Regions from separate parts of the Bacillus cereus group sp. N8 genome, predicted to be linked through region 2. Evidence: riboswitches for the same ligand, from Rfam matches in the RefSeq annotation. Region 2 holds a riboswitch; each other region holds the start of a gene.

Region 1 (3,159 bases), on a different contig from region 2:
AATCGGTCGTTTCCGGATCTAATGCGCTCGTTGCTTCATCACTTAATAAAACTTCAGGCTCATGAGATAGTGCACGAGCAATTGCTACACGTTGCTTTTGACCACCAGATAATTCGCTTGGATATGCATCTTTTCTATTAAAAAGATCAACAATACGTAAATACTTTTCTACCCTTTTTTCAATTTCATTTTTGGAGAGACCAGATAGACGTAAGGGTAGAGCGATGTTTTCATAAACGGTAACGGTTTTAAGTAAATTGAATCCTTGAAAAATCATGCCGATCTTTTGTCTTGCTTTTGCGAGTTCTTTTGTCGATAAGGTTGTTAAATCTTGTTCATTTACAATGATATTTCCTGTCGTTGGTTTTTCTAATAAATTTACACAACGAATTAATGTACTTTTGCCAGCGCCACTATATCCGATGATTCCAAATACTTCGCCCTTTTTTACTTTAAGGGAAGTTGATTTAAGAGCCTCAACATTCCCTTTTTTTGTTGTAAATACTTTGGAGACGTTTTTTAATTCAATCATTATAGTCAGCTCCTACCAAGACGGTAAAACAGAACCATCGAATTTTTTCTCAATGAAATCTTTTACTTCTTTAGATTGATAAGCTTTCTTTAATTTATTAACAACAGCATCATCTTTATTTTCAGTACGAACAACGACCCAGTTCACATATGGTGAATCTTTTCCTTCGCGGAAAATAGAATCTTTCGCGGGGCTTAATTTTGCACCTAATGCAAAGTTTGTATTAATTGCAGCTGCCTTTACTTCACTTAGCTGCGTTGGTAATTGAGATGCCTCTAATTCAACAATCTTTAAATTTTTCGGATTTTCAATTACATCTTTTGCAGTCGCTTTTTCTGTAGCTTTTGGATCAACTTTTAAAACTCCTGCTTTTTCAAATAGCTTTAAAGCACGAAGCTCATTTGTTGGATCATTTGGGACAGCGATTGCATCGCCCTCTTTTAATTCTTTTACATCTTTTAAACTTTTAGAATATACACCCATAGGGAATGTTACTGTTGAAAATACTTCAGTTAATTTCATGTTGCGTTCGGCTTTAAATACATCTAAATAAGATTTAGTTTGATAGCTATTTACATCGAGGCTTTTTTCATCTAAAGATACGTTTGGCGCTACATAATCATTAAATACCTTTACATCAATTTCGAGACCATCTTTTGCTGCAACTTCTTTCACCTTTTCAAAAATTTGTTCATGCGGTCCACCTGTTACACCAACGGTAATCTTTTTCTCATCTAATGCTTTTACCTCTTTATCAGAATTAGCACCACATGCACCTAACAATAATACAGCTCCACTTACAATACTTAATAATACCTTTTTCATCTATAATTCCCCCTTAATATACGTTCCAAAATAAAAAGCACCTCTCAAAAATAAGAGAGGTGCCGAATAGACGAAATAGGTTCCTCTCTTATCTTCCAAAACGAAAATCGTTCTGCAGGAATTAGCACCTTAGCTTATACGTTATAAGCTCGGTTGCCGGGCATCATCGGGCCAGTCCCTCCGCCACTCTTGATAAGAGTATGTGTATGTAGTTTTTAAATATGGTACTAATAGTAAATCTTACAAAAAGAATTGTCAATGTTATTTTCTGAATATATTTTATTTTAAGGTAATGGAAACATTTCCTTTTTTATGTCCGGTCTCTACGTACGTATGAGCTTTTGAAATTTCTTCTAACGGGTAAGTTTTATCGATAACGGGCTTTAATTTTTCTTCTTCCGTTAGCATTTTTAGTAGAAGCATATCTTCTTTGCTTACTTTTGCCATCGTTCCATTGACTGACACGTATTTACCGTTAGCTGTTAATGCTTTCTTACAATAGGATTTTTTAATTTTTCCAACTGCATCAAATATAATATCGTAGCGTTCATCTCGCTTTGTAAAATCTTCTTTAGTATAATCAATTACTTTATCAGCCCCTAAAGATTGCACTAGTTCAAAATTTGAATTGCTACAAACAGCCGTAACGGTTGCGCCGAAATATTTAGCGAGTTGTACGGCAGCTGTTCCCACGGATCCAGATGCGCCGTATATGAGCACTTGTTGCCCTCTTTTTATACGGGCCTTTCTTAGGAAGTGTAATGCCGAAGTTCCGCCAAAGGGAATAACTGCGGCTTCTTCATACATCACATTGGTAGGTTTCAATGCTATTAATCCACTTTCATGTACACATGTATATTCTGCATAACCACCAACATTAAGCTCTGTTAATGCAAAAACTTGGTCTCCTTTTTTAAATAGAGTTACATCCGTTCCTGCTTCTTCGATTTCACCGGATAATTCTACGCCGAGTATAGGTTTTCTAGGTTTGCTGAAACCTAATATAATTCGCATAGGAATCCAAAATAATAGGGGGCTAGAAAAGCTCCGCATTCTACAATCTCCAGTTGTTACACTTGTTGCATGAATCTTAACTAATACTTCATTCTTTTTAGGAGTAGGTTTCTTTACATTTTGAAGCTTGAGAACGTTAGGTGGCCCGTATTTTGTGCAAATAATTGCTTTCATAGCAACCTCCTGAATAAAGTTATTTTCCTCTACATCATATTTAAATTTTTTTAAAATCATGCTTATGGTTTCATTTCATAATAAGTAAAAGAAGGATAGTTCTTTTTTACAGTGTAGTATTTTCCTTTTAAGAAAGTAGGTACAATAAGAATAGAGAGAAGTACTAGTGAGATTAGAATTTCAAACGAGGAGAGTGCCATTTGAAAAAAAGAAAAATAGCGGTTGTAATTGTAGCATATACAGTGTTGCTCGCGACTTCTATATATACATACAAAGAGCAACTGGACCATCCTATTATGAGTGATGTAGGAAAGTTGCTTCCAACGAAAATTAAACGTGTTGAAAATGCTGAGGATGAAAGTTCATTAAAACAGTTAGTGCAAGATGCAAATGTTTCTGGAGAGAAGATTTCTATTGCAGGTATGCAACATAGCCAAGGCGGGCAGACGTATTATCCGAACGGTACAATGCTTGATATGAAAGGGTATAATGAAATATTAGAATTCGATCCGGAGAAGAAGAGGATTAGGGTACAAAGTGGTGTCACATGGAGTGACATTCAAAAGAAAATCAATCCATATGGTCTTGCAGTTCAAGTGATGCAATCTCAAAAT
Region 2 (3,159 bases):
AGCATCAATTGCAGTGCGGAAAGCTTTTCCACCACCTTGTGCTCCATTCGGATGCCCATGTATCCCGCCACCAGCATTAATAACAACATCTTTACCGAAATCTCGCAAGATAAAGGGAACGAAACCAGGATGAATGCCAGCAGATGGGACAGCAAAGCTCTTCTTGAAAAATGTGTCTTCCTCAGTTAAATACTTTGAAATGTTGAGAGCTTCTTCCTTCTCTAACGCAACGCTCCCATATGGAGATGGGAATAAAGAAAAATCTGCACCAGCATAACGTAATAGCTTTCCGAGTAATAATGGAGATGAGACTCCATATAGCTTGGATGATGAATAAGCACCACTCACAGCAGGGTGAGCCATAATAGGAACTGGAATTTCAGCATCTTCTGCAAGTGATTGTAGTACATCTAGTCCGTAAGCAAATACATTAAATAATAGAATATCAGCACCAGCTTGTACTGCGCGCTTCGCATTTTCTTTTAAGTCAAAAGTTCGTCCTGTTAAATTTACGGCATATAACGTTTTATGGCCGTATGTTTCATATACTGCTTGTAAAACTTCTTTTCCAGATATAATGCGCTTTGTTAGTGGTGTTAATGAATTCTCAAATAATACCTCATCATCTTTTACGATATCTACACCACCAATAGCTTGATCGCGTAATTGCGTTTTTAAATACCCAATATTTCGTCCGATCATGCCTTTAAAAATACTCATTAAAAGGGGACGATCATGCACTTGTAAAAGATTTCGAATACCGTCTATCCCGAATTTTGGACCAGGGAAATACTGTTTTAAGTCGTCTGAAAATGTTAAGTCAATTAATTTCACTTCGCCATCAAGTGATAGCTTTCCGAATGTAGTTGTTAAAATCGCTGGTAAGTCTGGACTGAAATTTAATAACGGGTATTCGATTTTAATAATCCCGCGTTTTACTTTTTTACCTAGATACAAATTGGTATGCTCTTGTTCGTCTAATTCCTCAACATGAATGACATTGCCTTTATGCTGTTTTAATTGTTCTTGCAATAAGTGTGGCAAATGAGTCCAAGAGCCAATTGTTAACCCAAGTGCAATTTGCTCAGCTTTTTTTTCTAAGTTATGTGAATCGTCATGGATTAAATACGTCGCTATAATTCCGCTCATTGTTATAACCTCCTAGTTAAATAAAAAAACCTCTCAGCTAAGGAGAGGTTTTTTTACAACCAGCTCCTTATCTGTCAGCGTAATGCTGCGAGAATTAGCACCGTGTCTACAATTATGTAGATCGGTTGCCGGGCTTCGTCGGGCTCGTCCCTCCACCTGCTCTTGATAAGAAGTATTTAGAAATGTTTTAATTTTTAAGATAACTGAATTTTGTCAGATATTTTTCATGTTGTCAATGACTTTTTGAAAAAATTCAAATTATCAATTCGATTAATGGCTTCTCGTAATCGTTCTTCTGTATGCAAGAGACCAACGCGGACATACCCTTCGCCGTGCTCACCAAATCCAATACCAGGAGCAACTGCAACGTGTGCTTTTTCTAGTAAAATATTAGAAAACTGCTCAGATGTATATCCTTCTGGTACAGGAAGCCATGCAAAGAATGATCCTGTTGGAATATCTACATTCCAACCAATTGAATGACAAGCTGAAATAAGAGCGTTTCTGCGAGATTCGTAACTATTTACAAGGTCTACGACGCAAGATTGTGAACTTAATAGTGCTTCACGGGCAGCATCTTGAACTGCACCAAATATACTAACATACATATGATCTTGTAATAAGTTAATTGTTTCAATGACACTTTCATTCCCCACTGCAAAAGCAATACGCCATCCGGCCATATTAAAAGTTTTTGATAATGTGTAAATTTCAATTCCTGTATCTTTGGCGCCGTCTGCTTGCAAGAAACTAACTGGTTTTTGACCATCAAATCCAATAGCACCGTAAGCAAAATCGTGAACAACTAATATATTATGTTTATTAGCAAAATGAATGGTTTCATCAAAGAAATCTTTTGATGCAGTAGCACCAGTAGGATTGTTTGGATAGTTTAAAAACATTAACTTTGCTTGTTTCGCAATAGAGTCATCAATTTTTGTATAATCCGGTAAAAAGTTATTTTCTGCAATAAGCGGTATTGTTTCAAATTGTGCTTTTGCTAAAGCAACTCCGGATAAATAATCTGGATAGCCTGGATCTGGAACGAGAATAGTATCACCAGGGTTTGTAAAACAAATTGGTAATTCTACTAATCCAGCTTTTCCACCAAACAAAATAGCAACTTCCGTTTTTGGATTTACTACTACACCATATTCACGTTGATAGAATGTTGCCACGGCTTCTTTTAAACTTTCATGTCCGCGAAATGGCGGATATTTATGATGAATAGTCTTTTCTGCAGCATCTTGTAAAGCTTTTACGATATGCTGCGGTGTTGGTTGATCTGGATTACCTTGACCTAGATTAATAACATCGTGACCAGCTGCAACGACTTTGTTAACTTTTGCAACAAGTGAAGCGAAAAATTGTGTTGGCAATGATGTTACTATCTCAGAAGGTTGAAATAATTTCATACTTTCCACCTCTTTTGAAAGTTGTTACAATTCTAGTGACAAATGATATAATCTTTCCAGTATTTTGTAAAGAAAAAAATTAAGAATGGGGCTGACAAAATGAAAGTCGCATGTATTCAAATGGATATTGTCTTTGGAGATGTAGAAAAAAATATTGAGAATGCTAAAAATAAAATAAGTGAAGCGATGAAGGAAAGGCCAGATGTTATCGTCTTACCAGAACTATGGACAACAGGATATGATCTAACGAGACTTTCTGAAATTGCAGATAGGGATGGAGTAGAAACGAAAGAAAAGTTGAAAGAATGGTCGAAACAATATGGTGTACATATTGTTGGTGGTTCCATAGCGAAGCAAACAGAGCAAGGTGTTACAAATACAATGTATGTTGTAACTAATAAAGGTCAGCTAGTCAATGAATATAGTAAAGTGCATTTATTTCAGCTTATGGATGAACATAAATATTTAATCGCTGGAAATAGTACAGGCGAATTTAAGTTAGATGATGTCGACTGCGCTGGCACCATTTGTTATGATATTCGTTTTCCAGAGTGGATGCGCGTTCATACTGCTAAAGGTGCAAAAGTTTTATTTG
Region 3 (3,159 bases), on a different contig from region 2:
TCATTGCTAAGTCACCAAGACCGCCACCACCGACAAGCCCAGCAACTGCAGAAAATTCAATTAAACCAACTGTCATAAACGTAACACCTAAGATTAATGGCGCTAACGCTTCTGGCACAAGAATTTCAAAAACAATTCTAATTGGTGAAGCTCCCATTGCTTGCGCTGCTTCAATTACCCCTTTCGGAACAGAAACAAGATTTGTTTCAACCATTCTAGCAATACCAATTGATGCAACTAACGTCATTGGGAAGATTGCTGCTGCTGTTCCAATCGTCGTTCCGATAACACTTCTTGTTAGTGGGCTTAAAGCTACTAAAAAGATAATGAATGGAACCGGACGAATTGTATTAATTATGATATTAAGAATAGAAAAGACCCATTTATTTTCTAAAAAGTTTCCTTTCCTTGTTACATATAATAGTAAACCTAGAGGTATACCAAGAATTGTAGCAAATATAAGAGTTACAATTACCATTAAGAGGGTATCCCCCGTCGCATCTAATATGCGGGGCCAAAATATACTCCAATCAACTCGCATGAGCTTCTACCTCCTTCAGCTGCACTTGCAGTCTTAGATGTTGTAACGCTTTTTGAATTTCCTTCTGTTCACCTTGCAATTCTACAAGAAGATTTCCAAATAGCACATTTTGAAGTTCAATAATATTTCCGTACAATACATTTACATCGACGCTATAGTTCTTCGCGATATAAGATAGTACTGGCTGCCCTGTCTCCTCACCAGTAAATGTTAAGCGATAAATTTGTCCACCATTTTGAATTTTCGCTAGAACACTGTCTGGTAAGTGATCATTAATAACAGAACGTACAAAGTTTTGAGTTGTTTTTGTTTTTGGTTGTGTGAAAACGTCAAATAGTTTTCCTTCTTCAATAACTTTCCCCTTCTCCATTACAGCTACACGGTGACAAATTTCTTTCACTACGTGCATTTCATGTGTAATAAGTAGAATCGTTAAATTATATTCTCGATTTACTTTCTTTAATAAGTTCAGAATTTCTGTCGTTGTTTCTGGATCTAAAGCTGATGTTGCCTCATCACATATGAGAATATCCGGTGATGTCGCCAGTGCTCTTGCAATCCCAACGCGCTGTTTTTGTCCGCCTGATAACTGCTCTGGATAATAGTTTGCTTTATCTTCTAAACCAACAAATTTTAGTAATTCAGTTACTCTTTCTTTTATTTCATTCTTTGGCAATTTCGCTAACTTTAATGGATATGCAATATTTCCAAACACTGTTCTTGAATTAAATAAATTAAAACTTTGAAAAATCATCCCAATTCTTTGTCTTAATTTCCGTAATTCTTTCGTCGATAATGATGTAATATCTTTATCATCTATTGAAATCGTTCCCGCAGTTGGTCTCTCTAGCATGTTTACTAGACGTAATAACGTACTCTTTCCAGCACCACTAAATCCGATAATGCCAAAAATTTCGCCCTTTTCAACTGATAGCGTTACATCCTCCACTGCATGAACAGATTGCCCACCTGATTCATATACTTTACTTACATTGTTAAAAGAAATCATTTTCTTCCCTCCTATATGCTGTAAAACTTAAAGTAGAGCTTTCGAGGTAAAATAAAAAGTGCTCCCCTTCTTATCACTTGTAAAAGATAAGAAGGAGAGCACTTATATGTACTCGTTCACATCTTCTCATCTTCCAAGCTTACTTTAAGCTTGCTGGAATTAGCACGGTATTAAAAAATCCGTTGCTGAGGTATCGTAGGGCCAGTCCCTCCACCTCTCTGGATAAGAGTGTATCGATTTAATTATCATTTAATTAATTCTCATTATAGAACTCAGAATAATAAGAGTCAATACATTTTTCGGAAAAATATTAATTATTTCTCTATTAAAATTTTTAAATAAAAATTCACAATACAATGTTATGTTAAATTCTCCTCACTCATATTTTTTAAAAGGAGAATCCTCTCTATGAATTGAATAACATTATTTGAATATGAAACTCGGAGGAAGATGAATATATGAAAACAGCCCTTTTGCTCGTCGATATTCAAAATGACTATTTTCCAAATGGAAAGATGGAATTACGTAATCCAGTAGAAGCAAGTGAATATGCTAATCAGCTACTGCAACATTTTAGAATAAGAAACGAACCTATTTTTCATATCCAGCATGTAGCTATAAAAGATAACGCTACTTTTTTCCTACCCAATACAGAAGGTGTCCATATTCACGAAAATGTCCGTCCACTTAGAGAGGAAACCGTTATCCTTAAACATTATCCAAATAGCTTCCGAGAAACTAATCTTCTAGAACGATTACAACATTCAGGAATTGAGCACGTCGTAATATGCGGGATGATGACCCATATGTGTATTGATGCTACGGTAAGGGCTGCTTTTGATTTTGGCTTTCACTGTACCCTAATACACGATGCTTGTGCTACAAAAGATCTTTCATTTAAGAATGCTACTATACCAGCTGTTTATATTCATAATACAATTTTGGCGAGTTTGAATAATATATATGCTGAAATACTTAGCACAAAAGAGTTTGTACAACGAAAAAAATCCTTTTGAAAATTCAAAAGGATTTTTTTCGACTATATCATAGTATATTTACCATCTATTTATGCCCTATTTTTAAGAATTCATATTATATCTATAACAACCTTACTAATTATTTACATTGATACATTATCATTTTTACTATCTTTTGATTGAGTCCAATTTTTCCATAAAAATTGAATATTACATGTACGAGAAGCTTCCTTAAAGCTCATTCCTGTTAATGGATAACATGTGATTTTCATACTTGCAAAAATTATAATTGCTATCATTGTTATAGCCGTAATTATTATGAAAGCAGCCAGTAACATCCAAATTGATTGTGCTGGCCAAAGATTTAATTTATTCCCAATATATACAACTACTAAATTATGCATTAAATACACACCAAATGAAAAAGCAGATAAAACTTGTATTCCCTTAAACATAAATGGCTTCATTGAGTAATTCCTAAAATATTCTTTTACTAATAAGAAGATTGAACCTGAAAGTATTACTTCGAATACTCTAACATACGCCTTGAAATCCTCAGAGTACTCTCCGATTTTAACCGTTTCATACCAAGTACCCAATATAATTAGAAGTGTATCTATAACAATTATGGA
Region 4 (3,159 bases), on a different contig from region 2:
TTGTTACGATGGCCACAGATGCTATTGGATCTATAGGAAGAATGGAAGCCATCGCGAATCCGATACTTGATCCAGCAAATATAATTGGGAAGATATGTCCACCGCGCCAACCTGTATTTAAACAAACGGCGGTAATACATAATTTTAAAACTCCTGAAAGAAGTAATACCCAAAAAGATAAATGGCTCCATTCAACAACTAAATCTTTTAATTGATGTTCCCCAGAAAATAATGTGTATGGGAGAAAAGTCCCCGCAATTCCTAATAAAACCCCACCTATAATTCCAAGTGTTAGTTTGTATTCGCGGAAAGGATGGATAATTTTCTCTAATGTAAATTCTACTTTGAAATAAAGGAAACCGACGATAGCACCGATACAAGCAAGAGGGAGAAAGGCGATCCATTCATTGATTGAAAGAGATCCTTCCCCAAAATCAACAATAAAAGATCCACGATTATCGAGTTTACTAAGCAATAAATAAACGGAAAAACCAGCAAAAGTAGTAGTTAGATATACAATTGCTTTTTTTCTTTTAGAAAACCCATTAATTTGTTCACCCTCATTTTCATTCGGAGCTAAATAACCGAATAATGGAGCGTTAAAAATGACGCTTAAAGTGGCACCAATTCCAACTTCTGTTAGTTCGTTCATTCCCTTTAAAGCGAAGTTAAAGCGATCCCCTACCCATGTACAAAGTCCACCGATAATTCCAACAAGTGCGGCCTCTGGACCTAGACTAGCTCCAAATATTAAAACAATAAGCGCAGTTAAAGTAGCTTTATGTACAAAACGGTATTCAATTCTACCTGTTTTTTTATATTCACCCATTACTTCTGGCATAAGACGTGGATATGTACCGAAGTATTTTTGTGTTAAACCAACGAGGATACCGCCGATGATTGTTACACAAAGAGTGTAATAAGGAGGAGAAGAGAAAACGTTAGGTAAATATCCCCAAATAAAGTGGATTCCGATATTTAGCGTAACTAAAAATAACCAAACTGTAGCCCCTACTATAGAGCCTAAAAGAATGCCATATAGGACGAGTATATAGTGCATGTCCTTTTTATTTTTCATGTTATACCTCCGTTATGTAAGTTTTAATGTAGAAAGGATTAAATATGCTAGTGTGAAATGAATTGAATATATATAGTATCTTTTTGAGAGGCTGGCTTATTCAATATAATGGAGTCTCTTGAGAATCTTGAACCTATACGCTTAAACTACTTATTTAATTCTATATATTGATCGAGGTTTTTAAAAGGTCTTTTTTAAATGAATATGGAATATATTTCTTTTGTTGTCTATATTAAAATTCATGAATTTGATTTAGAACATTCAGAAAAAACAATTGACATCAGGAAATTATTGCTATAAAATCAACGGTAATTGCATAGTCTTATCAAGAAAAGGTGGAGGGACAGGCCCGATGAAACCTTGGCAACAGCCGTATAACGGAATTGTGCCAAATCCTGCAGGTAATAATCCTGAGAGATAAGAAAGAGCCTTTAGAGCGTGTTTTCAAACTGCTCCTTTCTTGTTTTCAGGAAAGGGGCAGTTTTTTATTTTGTATAAAAGAAAGGAGAATGAGAGATGGGAGAATCATGGGGAAAAGGAACAATTTGTGTGCAAGGTGGCTATACGCCAAAGAATGGTGAACCGCGTGTTTTGCCACTTTATCAAAGTACAACGTATAAATACGATACCTCGGATGATTTAGCGGCACTATTTAATTTAGAGGCAGAAGGATATATATATACGCGTATTGGAAATCCTACTTTAGCTGCATTTGAGCAAAAGTTATCAGATTTAGAAGGCGGTGTGGGGGCTGTTGCGACAGCTTCTGGGCAGGCGGCCATTATGCTGGCAGTTTTAAATATTTGTAGTAGTGGAGATCATCTTCTTTGTTCTTCAACAGTTTACGGGGGAACATTTAATTTATTTGGAGTAAGTTTACGTAAGCTGGGCATTGATGTTACGTTCTTTAATCCAAATTTAACAGCAGATGAAATTGCGGCACTTGCGAATGATAAGACAAAACTCGTTTATGCAGAATCGTTAGGAAATCCAGCAATGAACGTTTTGAATTTCAAAGAACTTTCAGCGGCAGCAAAAGAATTAGAAGTACCTTTTATCGTTGATAATACATTAGCGACTCCTTATTTATGCCAAGCGTTCGAACATGGAGCAAATATTATTGTTCATTCTACGACGAAATATATTGATGGTCATGCAAGCTCTTTAGGTGGCATTGTAATTGACGGAGGAAACTTTGATTGGACAAATGGAAAATATCCTGAGCTTGTCGAACCTGATCCGAGTTATCACGGCGTAAGTTATGTACAAAATTTTGGAGCGGCAGCTTATATTGTGAAAGCGCGCGTTCAATTATTAAGAGACTATGGAAACTGTATGAGCCCATTCAATGCGTATATTAGCAATATTGGCTTAGAAACACTGCATTTACGAATGGAACGTCATAGCGAAAATGCTCTCGCAGTTGCCAAGTGGCTTGCTAACCATGAACGTATTGAATGGGTGAATTATCCGGGGTTAGATAGTAATGAAAATTACTCGTTAGCACAAAAGTATTTGAAAAAAGGTGCTAGTGGAGTTTTAACTTTCGGTATTAAAGGTGGATTAGAAGCAGCAAAAGAATTTATCGCAAATGTAAAACTAGCGACTCTCGTAACTCATGTAGCTGATGCAAGAACTTGTGTTATACATCCTGCTAGTACGACGCATAGACAATTAAGTGCTGAAGATCAGCGTTTAGCTGGTGTTACATCTGATTTAATTCGTTTATCGGTTGGTATAGAAGATGTTTCTGATATTATTGCAGATTTAGAAGCGGCATTAATCGGAGGCAAACAACATGCCGATCATAATTGATAAAGATTTACCAGCTCGTAAAGTATTGCAAAAAGAAAATATTTTTGTAATGACGAAGGAACGAGCAGAAACACAAGATATCCGGGCATTGAAAATTGCCATATTAAATTTAATGCCAACGAAGCAAGACACAGAGGCACAATTACTTCGATTAATTGGAAATACACCGTTGCAATTAGATGTTCATTTGCTTCATATGGAATCACATCTGTCTCGTAATGTAGCGCAGGACCATTTAACAAGCTTTTATAAAACGTTTCGTGATA

The links. A riboswitch is a leader RNA that binds a small molecule or an ion and turns the genes downstream of it on or off. The one in region 2 is predicted to bind S-adenosylmethionine.
Region 1: it holds a riboswitch for S-adenosylmethionine, as region 2 does, so the genes downstream of both, JDS80_RS26485 (MetQ/NlpA family ABC transporter substrate-binding protein) here and mtnW (2,3-diketo-5-methylthiopentyl-1-phosphate enolase) in region 2, are expected to answer to the same signal.
Region 3: it holds a riboswitch for S-adenosylmethionine, as region 2 does, so the genes downstream of both, JDS80_RS13810 (methionine ABC transporter ATP-binding protein) here and mtnW (2,3-diketo-5-methylthiopentyl-1-phosphate enolase) in region 2, are expected to answer to the same signal.
Region 4: it holds a riboswitch for S-adenosylmethionine, as region 2 does, so the genes downstream of both, JDS80_RS10455 (bifunctional O-acetylhomoserine aminocarboxypropyltransferase/cysteine synthase) here and mtnW (2,3-diketo-5-methylthiopentyl-1-phosphate enolase) in region 2, are expected to answer to the same signal.

The regions. Positions count from the first base shown of each region.
Region 1 covers NZ_JAEHBK010000035.1:17,747-20,905, forward strand. The annotation lists gene JDS80_RS26480 (methionine ABC transporter ATP-binding protein) at 1-532, opposite strand, end outside; gene JDS80_RS26485 (MetQ/NlpA family ABC transporter substrate-binding protein) at 545-1,357, opposite strand; SAM riboswitch class I at 1,443-1,556, opposite strand; gene JDS80_RS26490 (NAD(P)-dependent alcohol dehydrogenase) at 1,637-2,545, opposite strand; gene JDS80_RS26495 (FAD-binding oxidoreductase) at 2,746-3,159, shown strand, end outside.
Region 2 covers NZ_JAEHBK010000001.1:447,396-450,554, forward strand. The annotation lists gene mtnW (2,3-diketo-5-methylthiopentyl-1-phosphate enolase) at 1-1,149, opposite strand, end outside; SAM riboswitch class I at 1,214-1,321, opposite strand; gene JDS80_RS02450 (pyridoxal phosphate-dependent aminotransferase) at 1,374-2,564, opposite strand; gene JDS80_RS02455 (carbon-nitrogen family hydrolase) at 2,664-3,159, shown strand, end outside.
Region 3 covers NZ_JAEHBK010000007.1:207,291-210,449, forward strand. The annotation lists gene JDS80_RS13805 (methionine ABC transporter permease) at 1-541, opposite strand, end outside; gene JDS80_RS13810 (methionine ABC transporter ATP-binding protein) at 531-1,550, opposite strand; SAM riboswitch class I at 1,674-1,779, opposite strand; gene JDS80_RS13815 (cysteine hydrolase family protein) at 2,009-2,566, shown strand; gene JDS80_RS13820 (acyltransferase) at 2,671-3,159, opposite strand, start outside.
Region 4 covers NZ_JAEHBK010000005.1:93,444-96,602, forward strand. The annotation lists gene JDS80_RS10450 (chloride channel protein) at 1-1,078, opposite strand, end outside; SAM riboswitch class I at 1,398-1,502, shown strand; gene JDS80_RS10455 (bifunctional O-acetylhomoserine aminocarboxypropyltransferase/cysteine synthase) at 1,595-2,893, shown strand; gene metA (homoserine O-acetyltransferase MetA) at 2,877-3,159, shown strand, end outside.